2 regions of the Erwinia sp. HR93 genome follow, and region 1 is predicted to be linked to the other one. Evidence: predicted binding sites of a transcription regulator. Region 1 holds the regulator's gene; the other holds the start of a gene.

Region 1 (6,492 bases):
GCGATCGGAAGTAATCAGCGAGCTGCTCCGCAATGTAAACAGAGCGATGCTTACCTCCCGTGCAGCCAATGGCGACGGTTAGGTAACTGCGGTTGTTGGTTTCCAGCATTGGGAGCCACAGTTCGAGGTAACTGCGGGTTTGATAGATAAAGTTGTGTACTTCGGTATGACGATCGAGAAAGGCCGCAACGGGTTTATCCAGGCCAGTCATTGGACGTAATTTAGGATCCCAGTGTGGGTTAGGGAGAAAGCGGACATCAAATACATAGTCGGCGTCAATGGGAATGCCGTGCTTAAAGCCAAACGATTCAAAAACCATCGTTAGTTCGCGTTCACGCTTGCCCAGCAGGCGCGTACGCAGCATCTCCGCCAGCTCGTGGACGGACATCTCTGAGGTATCCACGATAAGGTCGGCGCGGGAGCGCAGGGGCTCCAGCAGATCGCTTTCCCTGTCGATTGCACTTTCCAGAGAGAGGTTTTTACTGGATAGGGGATGCAGACGCCGTGTGTCGCTGTAGCGACGAATCAGGGTATTACGATCTGCGTCCAGAAACAGAAGCTGCGGCGAAAATCCTGGGGGCAGATGGCCCATTGCCTGTTCAAATATTTCGGGTGATTCCGGCATATTACGCACATCAATACTGACTGCCGCAGAAATTTCTCGGGTGGCGAGTTCCTGCGCCAGAGCGGGTAGAAGTACGACCGGCAAATTGTCTACGCAGTAAAACCCCATATCCTCCAGCGCGCGTAAAGCCACAGATTTGCCTGAGCCAGAGCGACCGCTGACAATCATCAGCACCATGTGCAATTTCTCCCCAAATGGCCGTCCATCGTATAACCAATACGAATGACAACCTTAACTTAATTCACCGTCATTAATATTATGAATATCTTCAGTAATAATTTGGTATAGCTCTTCATCGCTTTGCGCTGCGCGCAGCCGCTTGCAAATAGCTTTATCTGCCAGACGTTTTGCAACCAGAGAAAGCGTATGCAAATGCGTTTTGGTCTGATCCGCAGGCACCAGTAAAGCAAATAGCAGATCGACAGGCTGATTGTCGATAGCATCGAATGCGATGGGTGTTTCCAATTTAATGAATACCCCGACAGCGCGCAGCGTATCTTCTTCCAGTTTTCCGTGAGGAATGGCGATACCGTTACCGATACCCGTACTGCCCATACGTTCGCGGGTGAGCACTGCATCAAAAACGATTTGAGGCGCCAGCCCAAGCTGTTTTGCCGCCAAATCGCTAACGATTTCCAGCGCGCGTTTCTTACTTTGGCACTGGACATTGTTGCGGGTACATTCCTGGTTAAGGACACTACTCAATTGCAGAGTTAAATCATTGTTTGTCATAATTTCACCTAAGCTTTCTGCGTCTGCGGCCCGTCAGTTTATTCTGACGGGCCGCAGAAGAAGAGATGCCCGGACAATTTAATGTTGTTTTAGTTTATCTTTATGTTTATTTAGCTGGCGCGCCAGCTTATCCAACAAGCCATCCAGTGCGGCGTACATATCCTGCCCTTCCGCGCTGGCATGCAACTCCCCGCCGTTTACGTGTAGCGTTGCGTCAGCAAGGTGCGCCACCTTCTCGACCTTCAACACTATATAAACCTGGTTTATCCGTTCAAAATACTGCTCCAGTTTGCTGAACTTCGTATTAATGAAGCTGCGCAAGGCATCGGTGATTTCGACGTTTTGTCCAGTGATGTTGAGTTGCATAGCGCCTTCCTTATCAGGTTGAGGTCAAACCAGTTGTTTACGCTGGTTGGACGGAGGAATTGATAAAGACTCTCGGTATTTAGCGACGGTGCGACGCGCCACAATGATTCCTTGTTCAGAAAGCATAGCGGTAAGTTTACTATCGCTCAGCGGTCTGGCTGGATTTTCCGCAGCAATAAGTTTTTTTACCAGTGCGCGAATAGCGGTTGACGAAGCCTCACCGCCATTTTCTGTATTCACATGGCTTGAGAAAAAATATTTAAGTTCAAAGATGCCCCTCGGGCTGTGAAGATATTTTTGCGTAGTCACCCGGGAGATGGTCGATTCATGCATATCCACCGCTTGCGCGATATCCGCGAGTACCATGGGCTTCATATGTTCCTCGCCGTGTTCAAAAAAGGCCTGCTGTTGGGCGACGATACATCGGCTTACGCGCAGCAGCGTATCATTAAGGCTTTCCAGGCTTTTTATGAGCCAGCGCGCTTCCTGTAAATTGCTACGGATAAACTGATTATCGCTGGCGTTATGTGAGCTATTACACATTGCGGCATAGTGCTGATTAATGCTTAAGCGGGGCAGGCTATCGTCATTGAGCTCCACCACCCATGCGCCCTGAATTTTGCGCACCAGCACATCGGGAATGACATATTCGGGTTCTGCGGTTTGAATCGACAGCCCTGGACGCGGGTCTAATGCTTGAATGAAATCGACCGCATTTTTGAGCACATCTTCTTTCAGCCGGGTTGCACGCATTAGCGCACGGAAGTCATGGTTTGCCAGTAAAGAAAGGTATTCATCAACGATATGATGGGCTTCTGGCAGATAAGGAGTTTCCGGGCTAAATTGCGATAATTGTACTAACAGGCAGTCACGCAGGTCGCGGGCAGCAACGCCGACGGGATCAAAACGCTGAATTCGCTTAAGAACGGCGGTTACTTCTTCCAGCGTTATTTCGTCGTCACCAATACTGTCGCGAATATCTTCGAGTGAGATAGTGAGATAACCTGTGTCATCTACGGCGTCGACAATGGATGTTGCGATTGCCGCATCCGTTTCAGAAAACGGCGTCAGTGAAACTTGCCACATCAGGTAATCCTGCAGGCTTTGCGTTGTTTCACCCTGATAAATAGGAAGCTCGTCGTCACTGTAGTCGGCGCCTGCACCGGCAGGGGCACCGGCGGTATAAATTTCTTCCCAACTGGTATCCAGGGGGAGTTCATCTGGCATGTCTTTTTGCTCAAGCGCATCAAGGCTATCCAGCGGTTCTTCTTCTTCGCGCGGTTCCTGAATATCTACTTCGCCATTAGGCTCAGATTGCTCCAGAAGCGGGTTGCTTTCCAGCGCCTGCTGAAGCTCTTGCTGTAACTCCAGCGTTGAAAGCTGCAGCAGGCGTATGGCCTGTTGCAACTGTGGCGTCATAGCAAGCTGTTGGCTCAGTTTGAGCTGCAAACCCTGCTTCATATTCAGAGCGAATGTCCTCAGGTTAATGTGTCGTTACGTTAGTCCCTGAAGTCACACCCCCATACTGCACATCGGCGGGGGGATTTGTGAGCGCGTAGAACAGGAACATCTTTGTTACAGTCTGAATTCTTCTCCCAGATAGACGCGTTTGACCTGCTCGTCTTCCAAAATCTCAGCGGGAGTACCGTGCGCAATCAGATGCCCCTGGCTGACGATGTAGGCTCGCTCGCAAACCGCCAGCGTTTCCCTGACATTATGATCGGTAATGAGCACGCCCAGGCCGCTGTCACGCAAGTGTTCGATAATACGCTTTATATCGATAACAGAGATGGGATCCACGCCCGCAAATGGTTCATCAAGCAGTATAAATTTGGGATTAGCCGCTAAAGCCCGGGCGATTTCTACGCGGCGACGCTCGCCGCCGGAAAGTGATTGCCCAATGCTGTTACGGAGATGCTCAATATGGAACTCTTCCATCAATTCTTCCGCGCGGTCAGCTCGCTGCTCTGCGGTAAGATCGTCTCGGATCTGCAGCACGGCCATCAGGTTATCGTAGACGCTCAGGCGGCGAAATATTGAGGCCTCCTGTGGGAGATAACCGATGCCGCGACGCGCGCGCGCGTGTAGCGGTAGCAGGCTAATATCTTCATCATCAATAATAATATTGCCCGCATCGCGGGACACAATCCCGACAACCATATAGAATGTGGTGGTTTTCCCGGCGCCGTTAGGCCCTAACAGCCCAACAATCTCGCCGGACTGTACGGTTAAACTTACATCCTCGACCACTTTACGGCCTTTGTAGGCTTTGGCGAGGTTTTTTGCTGTCAGAGTTGCCATACGCGATCAGTTGCTCTTTTTCTGGGCGGATTTATTTTTGTCCTGGAGCTGAGAAGGTACCAGTACCGTTGTGACGCGTTTGCCTTTTTCACTTGAGGCTTGCATCTTTTGCTCTTTCACCAGGTAGGTGATTTTGTCGCCAGTAATATTGCTATCGAGTTGTTCCAGATAAGCTTTCCCCGTCAGCGTTACGAAATCATTTTGTAATTCGTAACGCATTTTGCTGGCGTGGCCTTTCACCGGTTTGCCATTGTCCTGCATCTGATAGAACGTTGCGGGGTTACCGTATCCTTCGATAACTTCTTTGCCTTGCTCGCCGCCCGGGCGCGTGATGACAACTTTATCTGCATTGATTTTTATACTGCCTTGGGTCGCGATTACGTTTCCCGTAAAGGTCACCACGTTTCCTTCCATATCTAACGACTGTTGATCGGATTCAATATGGATGGGCTTATCCGTATCACCGGTCATAGCGAATACGGGGAGCGAGGCAGCAAAAAGCGCGCTGGCCAGGATGAAGTTAAGGCTGCGTTTGTTTATTCTGTATTTCATAAGAAGTTCTAACCTTTTCAATCAGCTGGGCAGTTTTGCTGCGTAAGTTGCCACGCATTTTCAGGCCGCTGGAATTAAACGTCGTTCCGTAAAGCGTAACCAGGTCGTTAGATGTAACATCCTGTGTCACAAGATTAATTTGAGCGTTATCCGTTGTGATTTTCCGAAGCTGGGCGTCGGCCGTCAGCGCATTAACCTCAACGTGCCCATAGAGATAGAGCATACGATCATTGGTCAGTTTGGCGCGATCCGCGCGGATTGACCAGGTTTCGATTTTGTCCTTGTCATACATAGTCATCACCGGCAGAGTAAACCATGAGATAGCCGGTTCGGAAAAGTATTCGACATGCTGCGCTATCAGGCGATAGTTCAACCCGCCCTGAGGATTGTACACCAGGGTCGTTGAGTGCTCGCTCTTATAAGTAGGTTCGTTATTATCTACCTTTGCAGGCGTATCGCCATCGCGACTGGTAAGGTTCACGCCTATCAGGATCAGTGCGGCCAGCGCCAGTAGGATAATGACCCAACGTCTGGTTTTACTCATATAGATTGTCCTCTGGCGTCATCTAGCTTGCCCCGAGCCAGTAATAAAAGATCGCAAACTTCTCGCACCGCGCCGCGTCCGCCTAAAATATGGGTAATATAATCGGCTCGGGGAAGCAGCAGCGGATGAGCGTCTGCGACGGCAACGCTAAGGCCAACCTGCGCCATAACGGGCCAGTCAATTAGGTCATCACCCATATAAGCAACGTTATCTGGAGATACGGACAGGGTGCTTAGCAACGTTTTAAAAGCGACCGTTTTATCTGATTGCCCTTGATAAAGATGGGTAATGCCCAGGGTTGCGCAGCGGTCTTCCAGCAGTTTTGCCTTACGTCCGGTAATGATAGCGACTTCAATTCCGGACGTGAGCGCGCAGCGAATACCGTAGCCATCGCGGACATTAAAGGCTTTCAGTTCTTCGCCGCTATTGCTCATATAAATGAGGCCATCAGACATTACGCCGTCGACGTCGAGAATCAACAGGCGTATCGCTTTTGCCTTAGCCATAACCTGGGCGCTTACCGGGCCATAACAGGTAGTTAGCATTGCTTCCTGATTGCTCATTAGCGCTTTGTCCTTAACTTATACTACGCCTGCGCGCAGTAAATCGTGCATATGTACAATGCCTAACAGATGATTCCCATCGGCGACCAGTACAGAAGTAATATTGTGTGACTGCATGATATTGAGCGCATCGACCGCCAGGGTGCCTGATTTTACCCGTATGCCGCCGGATGTCATCACGTCAGCGATAGGAAGATTGTTCAAATCGGTTTGCATATCAAAGACGCGGCGCAGGTCGCCGTCGGTAAAAATCCCGGCGATATTCATATCGTCATCGCAGATGACCGTCATACCCAAGTTTTTCCGCGTGATTTCCAGTAGAACGTCGCGCAGCATCGCATCTTTGCCGACGCGGGGAATGTCTTCCCCGCTGTGCATAATATCGTTTACGCGCAGCAATAGTTTCCGGCCTAGCGCGCCACCGGGATGAGAAAGCGCGAAGTCTTCTGCTGTAAAGCCACGCGCTTTCAGTAGTGCCACCGCCAGCGCGTCTCCCATCACTAAGGTGACCGTGGTGCTGGTGGTTGGGGCAAGTCCCAATGGGCAGGCTTCTTGAGGAACGCTGATGCATAAATGAATATCGCTGGCGCGCCCCATCGCGCTGTCCGGGCGCGCAGTAATACAAATCAGAGGTACGCGAAGACGCTTTAGAACGGGGATAAGCGCCAGAATCTCGCTGGATTCGCCCGAGTTAGAAATGGCAATAACGATATCGTTTGACGTCACCATGCCTAAATCGCCGTGGCTGGCTTCCCCCGGATGCACGAAAAAAGCAGGGGTGCCGGTGCTGGCGAAGGTAGCCGCCATTT
Region 2 (6,492 bases), 360 kb from region 1:
GCGTAACTTCCACCAGCTCATCGTCATCGATAAACTCCAGCGCCTGCTCCAGCGTCATTTTAATCGGCGGAGACAGCGTAGTCGCTTCATCCGTACCGGATGCACGCATGTTAGTCAGCTTCTTACCGGTCAGGCAGTTAACGGTGAGGTCATTAGAACGGCTGTGAATACCGATAACCTGGCCTTCGTAAACTTCAGCGCCGTGACCGAGGAACAGCTTACCCCGATCCTGCAGGCTATACAGAGCGTAAGCGACCGCTTTACCCTGACCGTTCGAAATCAGTACGCCGTTCTGGCGCTGACCAATTTCACCCGGACGCACATCGTCATAATGGCTGAAAGTAGAGTACAGGAGGCCGGTACCCGAGGTCATCGTCATGAAATCGGTACGGAAGCCGATAAGCCCACGGCTTGGAATAATGTAGTCAAGACGAACGCGGCCTTTGCCATCCGGCAGCATGTCGCGCATTTCGCCTTTACGCAGACCCAGAGCTTCCATCACGGAACCCTGATGCTGCTCTTCGATATCCAGCGTCACCTGCTCGAACGGCTCCTGCTTACGGCCATCGATTTCGCGGAAGATAACTTTCGGGCGGGACACTGCCAGCTCAAAGCCTTCACGGCGCATATTCTCGATAAGAACCGACAGGTGCAGTTCACCGCGGCCAGATACGCGGAATGCATCCGGATCTTCCGTCTCTTCTACGCGCAGCGCTACGTTATGCACCAGTTCTTTGTTCAGACGGTCCAGAATCTGACGAGACGTCACAAACTTTCCTTCTTTACCGCAGAATGGCGAGGTGTTCACGCAGAAATACATAGAGACCGTCGGCTCATCAACGGACAGCGGAGGCAATGCTTCAACCGTCGCCGGATCGCACAGCGTGTCTGAGATATTCAGCTCGCCCAGCCCGGTAATCGCGATAATGTCTCCTGCTTCTGCAGAAGCAGATTCAATACGCTGCAGGCCCATATGGCCTAATACCTGAGTGACTTTCCCGTTACGACGCTTGCCTTCAGCATCAATAATCGTCACCTGCTGGTTAGGTTTCACCACACCGCGCTTGATACGGCCAATGCCGATTACGCCAACGTAGTTGTTATAATCCAGCTGGGAAATTTGCATCTGGAACGGGCCGTTCGGGTCAACGTTAGGCGCTTCAACGTGCTTAACGATGGTTTCAAACAGCGGTGTCATATCATCGGCCATGTTTTCATGGTCAAGACCAGCGATACCGTTCAGCGCAGAGGCATAAACAATCGGGAAGTCCAGCTGTTCGTCCGTTGCACCCAGGTTCACGAACAGATCGAAGACCTGATCCACAACCCAGTCAGGACGCGCGCCGGGGCGATCGACTTTATTGATAACGACAATAGGCTTCAACCCGTTAGCAAACGCTTTCTGGGTTACGAAGCGAGTCTGCGGCATCGGGCCATCCATTGCATCAACAAGCAGCAGCACAGAGTCGACCATCGACATGACACGTTCTACTTCACCACCGAAGTCGGCGTGCCCTGGGGTGTCTACAATGTTAATGCGGTAGTCACGCCAGTTAATTGCCGTATTTTTTGCGAGAATGGTAATCCCACGCTCTTTTTCCAGATCGTTGGAGTCCATGACTCGCTCGGTAAGCTCATTACGCTCACCGAAGGTGCCAGATTGTTGCAGCAGCTTATCAACCAGGGTGGTTTTACCATGGTCAACGTGCGCAATAATGGCGATGTTACGCAGATTTTCGATCACAACTTTGCCTCAGGCATTAGAAATAGCGCGTTATTGTACACGTATTAATCGAAGGACTGAACAGATCACAGAAAACCTTTACCAACAAGATGACAGTTTAGGGTTTGTGATCGCTTTCACGAAGCGTCAAGAGACACCGAACTGCCGAATCGCACCAAATTGGTGCTACACCGTTAGCGTTGCGCACCATGTTGGTGCAAAACGCTAACGCAGGGCGTTTCTCTTGCACGATGACGCGCATAATAGCGCTTTTTTAGGGAATATTAAAAGTTGGCATAGTTTTCGCTTCTATTTTTCTATAAACCCAGCCCGGGAGAACTCCTGGCTAACAGGGTTTGGCTCCCTCGCTACCGCGAGACAATAACAAATCCGGGAGAGTAATTTATGTCCGTTGAACATGTCCTGACGCTGCTGAATGAACATGAAGTTAAATTTATCGATCTGCGCTTCACTGATACGAAAGGAAAAGAACAGCACGTGACGATCCCCGCGCATCAGGTTGATGCGGACTTCTTTGAAGAAGGGAAAATGTTTGACGGCTCCTCTATCGGCGGCTGGAAAGGCATTAATGAGTCCGATATGGTGCTGATGCCGGATACCTCTACCGCGGTTATCGATCCATTCTACAAAGATTCTACGCTAATCCTACGCTGCGATATTCTCGAACCGGGTACGCTGCAGGGTTACGATCGCGACCCGCGCTCAATCGCCAAACGCGCGGAAGATTACCTGCGCAGCTCAGGCATCGCCGATACCGTCCTCTTTGGGCCAGAGCCTGAGTTCTTTCTGTTCGACGATATTCGTTTTGGCACTTCGATTTCCGGCTCCCACGTTGCAATTGACGATATTGAGGGTGCCTGGAACAGCAGTACCCAATATGAAGGCGGCAACAAAGGCCATCGCCCGGCGGTGAAAGGCGGCTACTTCCCCGTGCCGCCAGTCGATTCTGCGCAGGATATCCGCTCAGTTATGTGTTTAACGATGGAAGAGATGGGACTGGTGGTTGAGGCTCATCACCATGAAGTCGCCACCGCAGGCCAGAATGAAGTCGCGACGCGTTTTAACACGATGACCAAAAAAGCGGACGAAATTCAGATTTACAAATATGTGGTGCATAACGTGGCGCATCGCTTTGGCAAAACGGCTACTTTCATGCCAAAACCGATGTTTGGCGATAATGGCTCCGGGATGCACTGCCATATGTCTCTTTCCCGTAACGGCAATAATTTGTTCGCGGGCGATAAATACGCAGGCCTTTCTGAAGACGCACTCTTCTATATTGGCGGGATTATTAAACACGCAAAGGCGATTAATGCCCTGACGAATCCGACGACCAACTCGTATAAACGCCTGGTGCCAGGCTACGAAGCACCGGTGATGCTCGCCTACTCTGCGCGTAACCGCTCCGCATCAATTCGTATTCCGGTCGTCGCGTCGCCAAAAGCGCGTCGCATCGAGGTTCGTTTCCCGGACCCGGCCGCTAACCCTTATCTGGCATTTGCCGCGCTGCTGATGGCAGGGCTGGACGGCATTAAAAACCGTATCCACCCAGGGGATGCGATGGACAAAAACCTGTATGATCTGCCGCCAGAAGAAGCCAAAGAGATCCCTCAGGTGGCAGGCTCATTGGAAGAAGCGCTCCATGCGCTCGATAATGACCGCGAATTTTTGACCGCCGGTGGCGTCTTTACTAACGATGCCATTGATGCCTATATCGCACTTCGGCTTGAAGAAAACGATCGCGTTCGTATGACGCCGCATCCGGCTGAATTCGAGCTTTACTACAGCGTTTAATCACTTTTTAGCGCAGCGGCTCTCCTTATATAATTGCCCGCTGCGCCGTTTTCGATGCCGTGGAAGTATTGGCCCATCTTTTGATGGGCTTTTTTCTCTGTGCTACCGCAGAATGACTCAGCAACAGGGTATGAAGGCTGTTCGTACCCGTTACGACGACGCAGCAATCACTTATAATGCACTCTTTTAGTGCAACCGGAGAGACGCAATGGCAAACGGCGTCCAGCCCGACGCGGGGCAGATCCTAAATACTTTGTTAAACAGTATCTTGCTGGTCGATGACGCATTGGTGATTCATTATGCTAATCCCGCTGCGCAGCAAATGCTGGCCCAAAGTACGCGTAAAATTTACGGCACACCGCTTCCAGAGCTATTGAACTACTTCTCACTGGATATTGCTCTCATGCAGGGCACTCTAAAGCAGGGCCAGGGATTTACAGATAATGAAGTCACGCTGGCGATAGATGGTCGTTCTCATATCCTCTCGCTCACGGCCCAGCGCATGCAGGACGGCCTTATTTTACTTGAGCTGGCGTCGATGGATAATCAGCGGCGACTTAGCCAGGAACAGTTACAACAGGCTCAGCAACTGGCGGCCCGCGATTTAGTGCGCGGGCTGGCGCACGAAATTAAAAACCCGCTCGGGGGCTTACGCGGCGCGGCTCAGCTTCTAAGTAAAGCACTCCCCGATCCTTCGCTGCGTGAATACACGAATGTGATTATCGAGCAGGCGGACCGATTGCGTAGCCTTGTCGATCGTCTACTTGGCCCCCAGCGGCCGGGGCAGCACATCACTGACAGCATTCACAAAGTACTGGAGCGCGTGGTTAAACTGGTATCACTGGAATTGCCGACCAATATCACATTAGTGCGCGATTACGATCCGAGTATGCCTGAATTGGCGCACGATCCCGACCAGATAGAACAAGTGATGCTGAATATTGTACGCAATGCATTACAGGCTCTTACGCCAGATGGCGGTACCATTACACTCCGTACCCGTACCGCCTTTCAGATAACACTACACGGAGAACGCCACCGTTTAGCAGCCCGCATTGATGTCGAAGATACCGGGCCTGGCATTCCGCCGTCGCTTCAGGACACGCTATTTTATCCCATGGTCAGTGGCCGCGAGGGCGGCACCGGGCTGGGGCTTTCCATCGCACGCAGTCTGATCGATAGACACGCCGGGAAAATTGAGTTTTCAAGCTGGCCGGGGCATACCGCCTTTTCAGTATTTTTACCCATCCGTAAAACGAGGTTTTTATGCAACGAGGAATAGTCTGGGTCGTTGACGATGACAGTTCCATCCGCTGGGTACTGGAGCGCGCACTCGACGGCGCAAATATACGCAGCGTCACTTTTGAAAACGCCGCTGATGTGCTTGAGGCCCTGGCGACACAAACGCCCGACGCGCTGCTTACGGATATACGGATGCCAGGAATGGATGGCCTGACGCTCCTCACGCACATTAAGCAACGGCATCCGATGCTACCGGTCATCATAATGACTGCGCACTCAGATTTAGATGCCGCAGTCAGCGCTTATCAGCAGGGAGCATTCGACTACCTGCCAAAACCGTTTGATATTGATGATGCTATCGCGCTGGTAGAACGTGCAATGAGCCACTATCAAGATCAACAGCAGCCCAGAACGCCGCCCGTCAGCGATCCAACGACGGATATCATTGGCGAAGCACCCGCAATGCAGGACGTATTTCGTATTATTGGCCGATTATCTCATTCATCCATCAGCGTATTAATTAACGGAGAGTCCGGAACCGGAAAAGAACTGGTCGCGCACGCGCTGCATCGCCATAGCCCGCGCGCGAGTGCGCCGTTTATCGCACTCAATATGGCGGCTATCCCGAAAGAATTGATTGAATCAGAGCTTTTTGGTCACGAGAAGGGCGCTTTTACCGGAGCCAGCCAGATTCGCCATGGTCGGTTCGAACAGGCGAACGGCGGCACTTTATTTCTGGATGAAATCGGCGATATGCCATTAGACGTGCAAACGCGTTTACTTCGCGTTCTGGCGGATGGGCAATTTTATCGCATAGGCGGCTACGCACCGGTAAATGTTGACGTACGCATCATCGCGGCCACGCACCAGAACCTTGAACAGCGCGTTAGAGAGGGCCAGTTTCGGGAAGATCTTTTTCATCGTCTGAATGTTATTCGCATTCAATTGCCGCCATTGCGCGAGCGCCGGGAGGATATACCGCGTCTGGCGCGGCATTTTTTACAAATCACCGCTCAGGAACTGGGAGTTGAGACGAAACAACTGCATCCGGATACAGAAGTGGCGCTAACGCAGCTTTGTTGGCCGGGTAATGTCCGCCAGCTTGAAAATACGTGTCGCTGGCTAACGGTAATGGCCGCCAGCCAGGAAGTACTGGTGCAGGATTTACCACCAGAGCTTTTTAGTAGCGTACCGGCAACGGCCTCTTCTGTACCCTCATTATCTGAAAGCTGGCCTACATTATTGGCCCGCTGGGCAGAGCAGGCGCTGCACAACGGTCATCAGGATTTACTGGCGGACGCTCTGCCGGAAATGGAGCGTACATTACTCACTACCGCGTTACGTCATACGGGCGGCCATAAACAGGAAGCCGCACGCCTGTTGGGCTGGGGGCGTAATACTTTAACGCGTAAGCTAAAAGAATTAGGAATGGAATAGCCCTCGCAATTCTGTATAAAAAAACGTCCACCTTATAAAAATTGCTGCTATTTTGCGCTTTACACAAGTAAGGGGTGAAGTATGATCGGGCGCGTTAATGCAGGAGAGACGCTATGCTGGAATCACTAATACACTTGGCGGCAGGCGGCGCAGATGTCGGTGCAGCGGCCGGTCATTCGCCACAGGCCGCTATTGCCGCACTACTTTGCGCGGCGCTGGTTAACTTTTTTAGTTAACCGTATTGAGAACCGGGCCAAAACTAAATCCTGGCCCGG

Evidence for each region. Region 1 encodes sigma-54, which starts transcription at its own class of promoters, with help from an activator protein. Its sites were predicted from a motif close to GTTGGCACANNTTTCGCTNT; they were not measured.
Region 2: the regulator sigma-54 is predicted to act here: its motif matches at 2,014-2,033, upstream of glnA (glutamate--ammonia ligase).

Annotation. Positions count from the first base shown of each region.
Region 1 covers NZ_JAXUDP010000001.1:292,030-298,521, reverse strand. Annotated here, with positions in the region: gene rapZ (RNase adapter RapZ) at 1-802, opposite strand, end outside; gene ptsN (PTS IIA-like nitrogen regulatory protein PtsN) at 857-1,357, opposite strand; gene hpf (ribosome hibernation promoting factor) at 1,436-1,723, opposite strand; gene rpoN (RNA polymerase factor sigma-54) at 1,748-3,184, opposite strand; gene lptB (LPS export ABC transporter ATP-binding protein) at 3,299-4,024, opposite strand; gene lptA (lipopolysaccharide ABC transporter substrate-binding protein LptA) at 4,031-4,576, opposite strand; gene lptC (LPS export ABC transporter periplasmic protein LptC) at 4,545-5,120, opposite strand; gene kdsC (3-deoxy-manno-octulosonate-8-phosphatase KdsC) at 5,117-5,683, opposite strand; gene kdsD (arabinose-5-phosphate isomerase KdsD) at 5,702-6,492, opposite strand, start outside.
Region 2 covers NZ_JAXUDP010000001.1:653,853-660,344, forward strand. Annotated here, with positions in the region: gene typA (ribosome-dependent GTPase TypA) at 1-1,744, opposite strand, end outside; gene glnA (glutamate--ammonia ligase) at 2,129-3,538, shown strand; gene glnL (nitrogen regulation protein NR(II)) at 3,747-4,820, shown strand; gene glnG (nitrogen regulation protein NR(I)) at 4,805-6,217, shown strand; gene SFA31_RS03220 (YshB family small membrane protein) at 6,331-6,453, shown strand.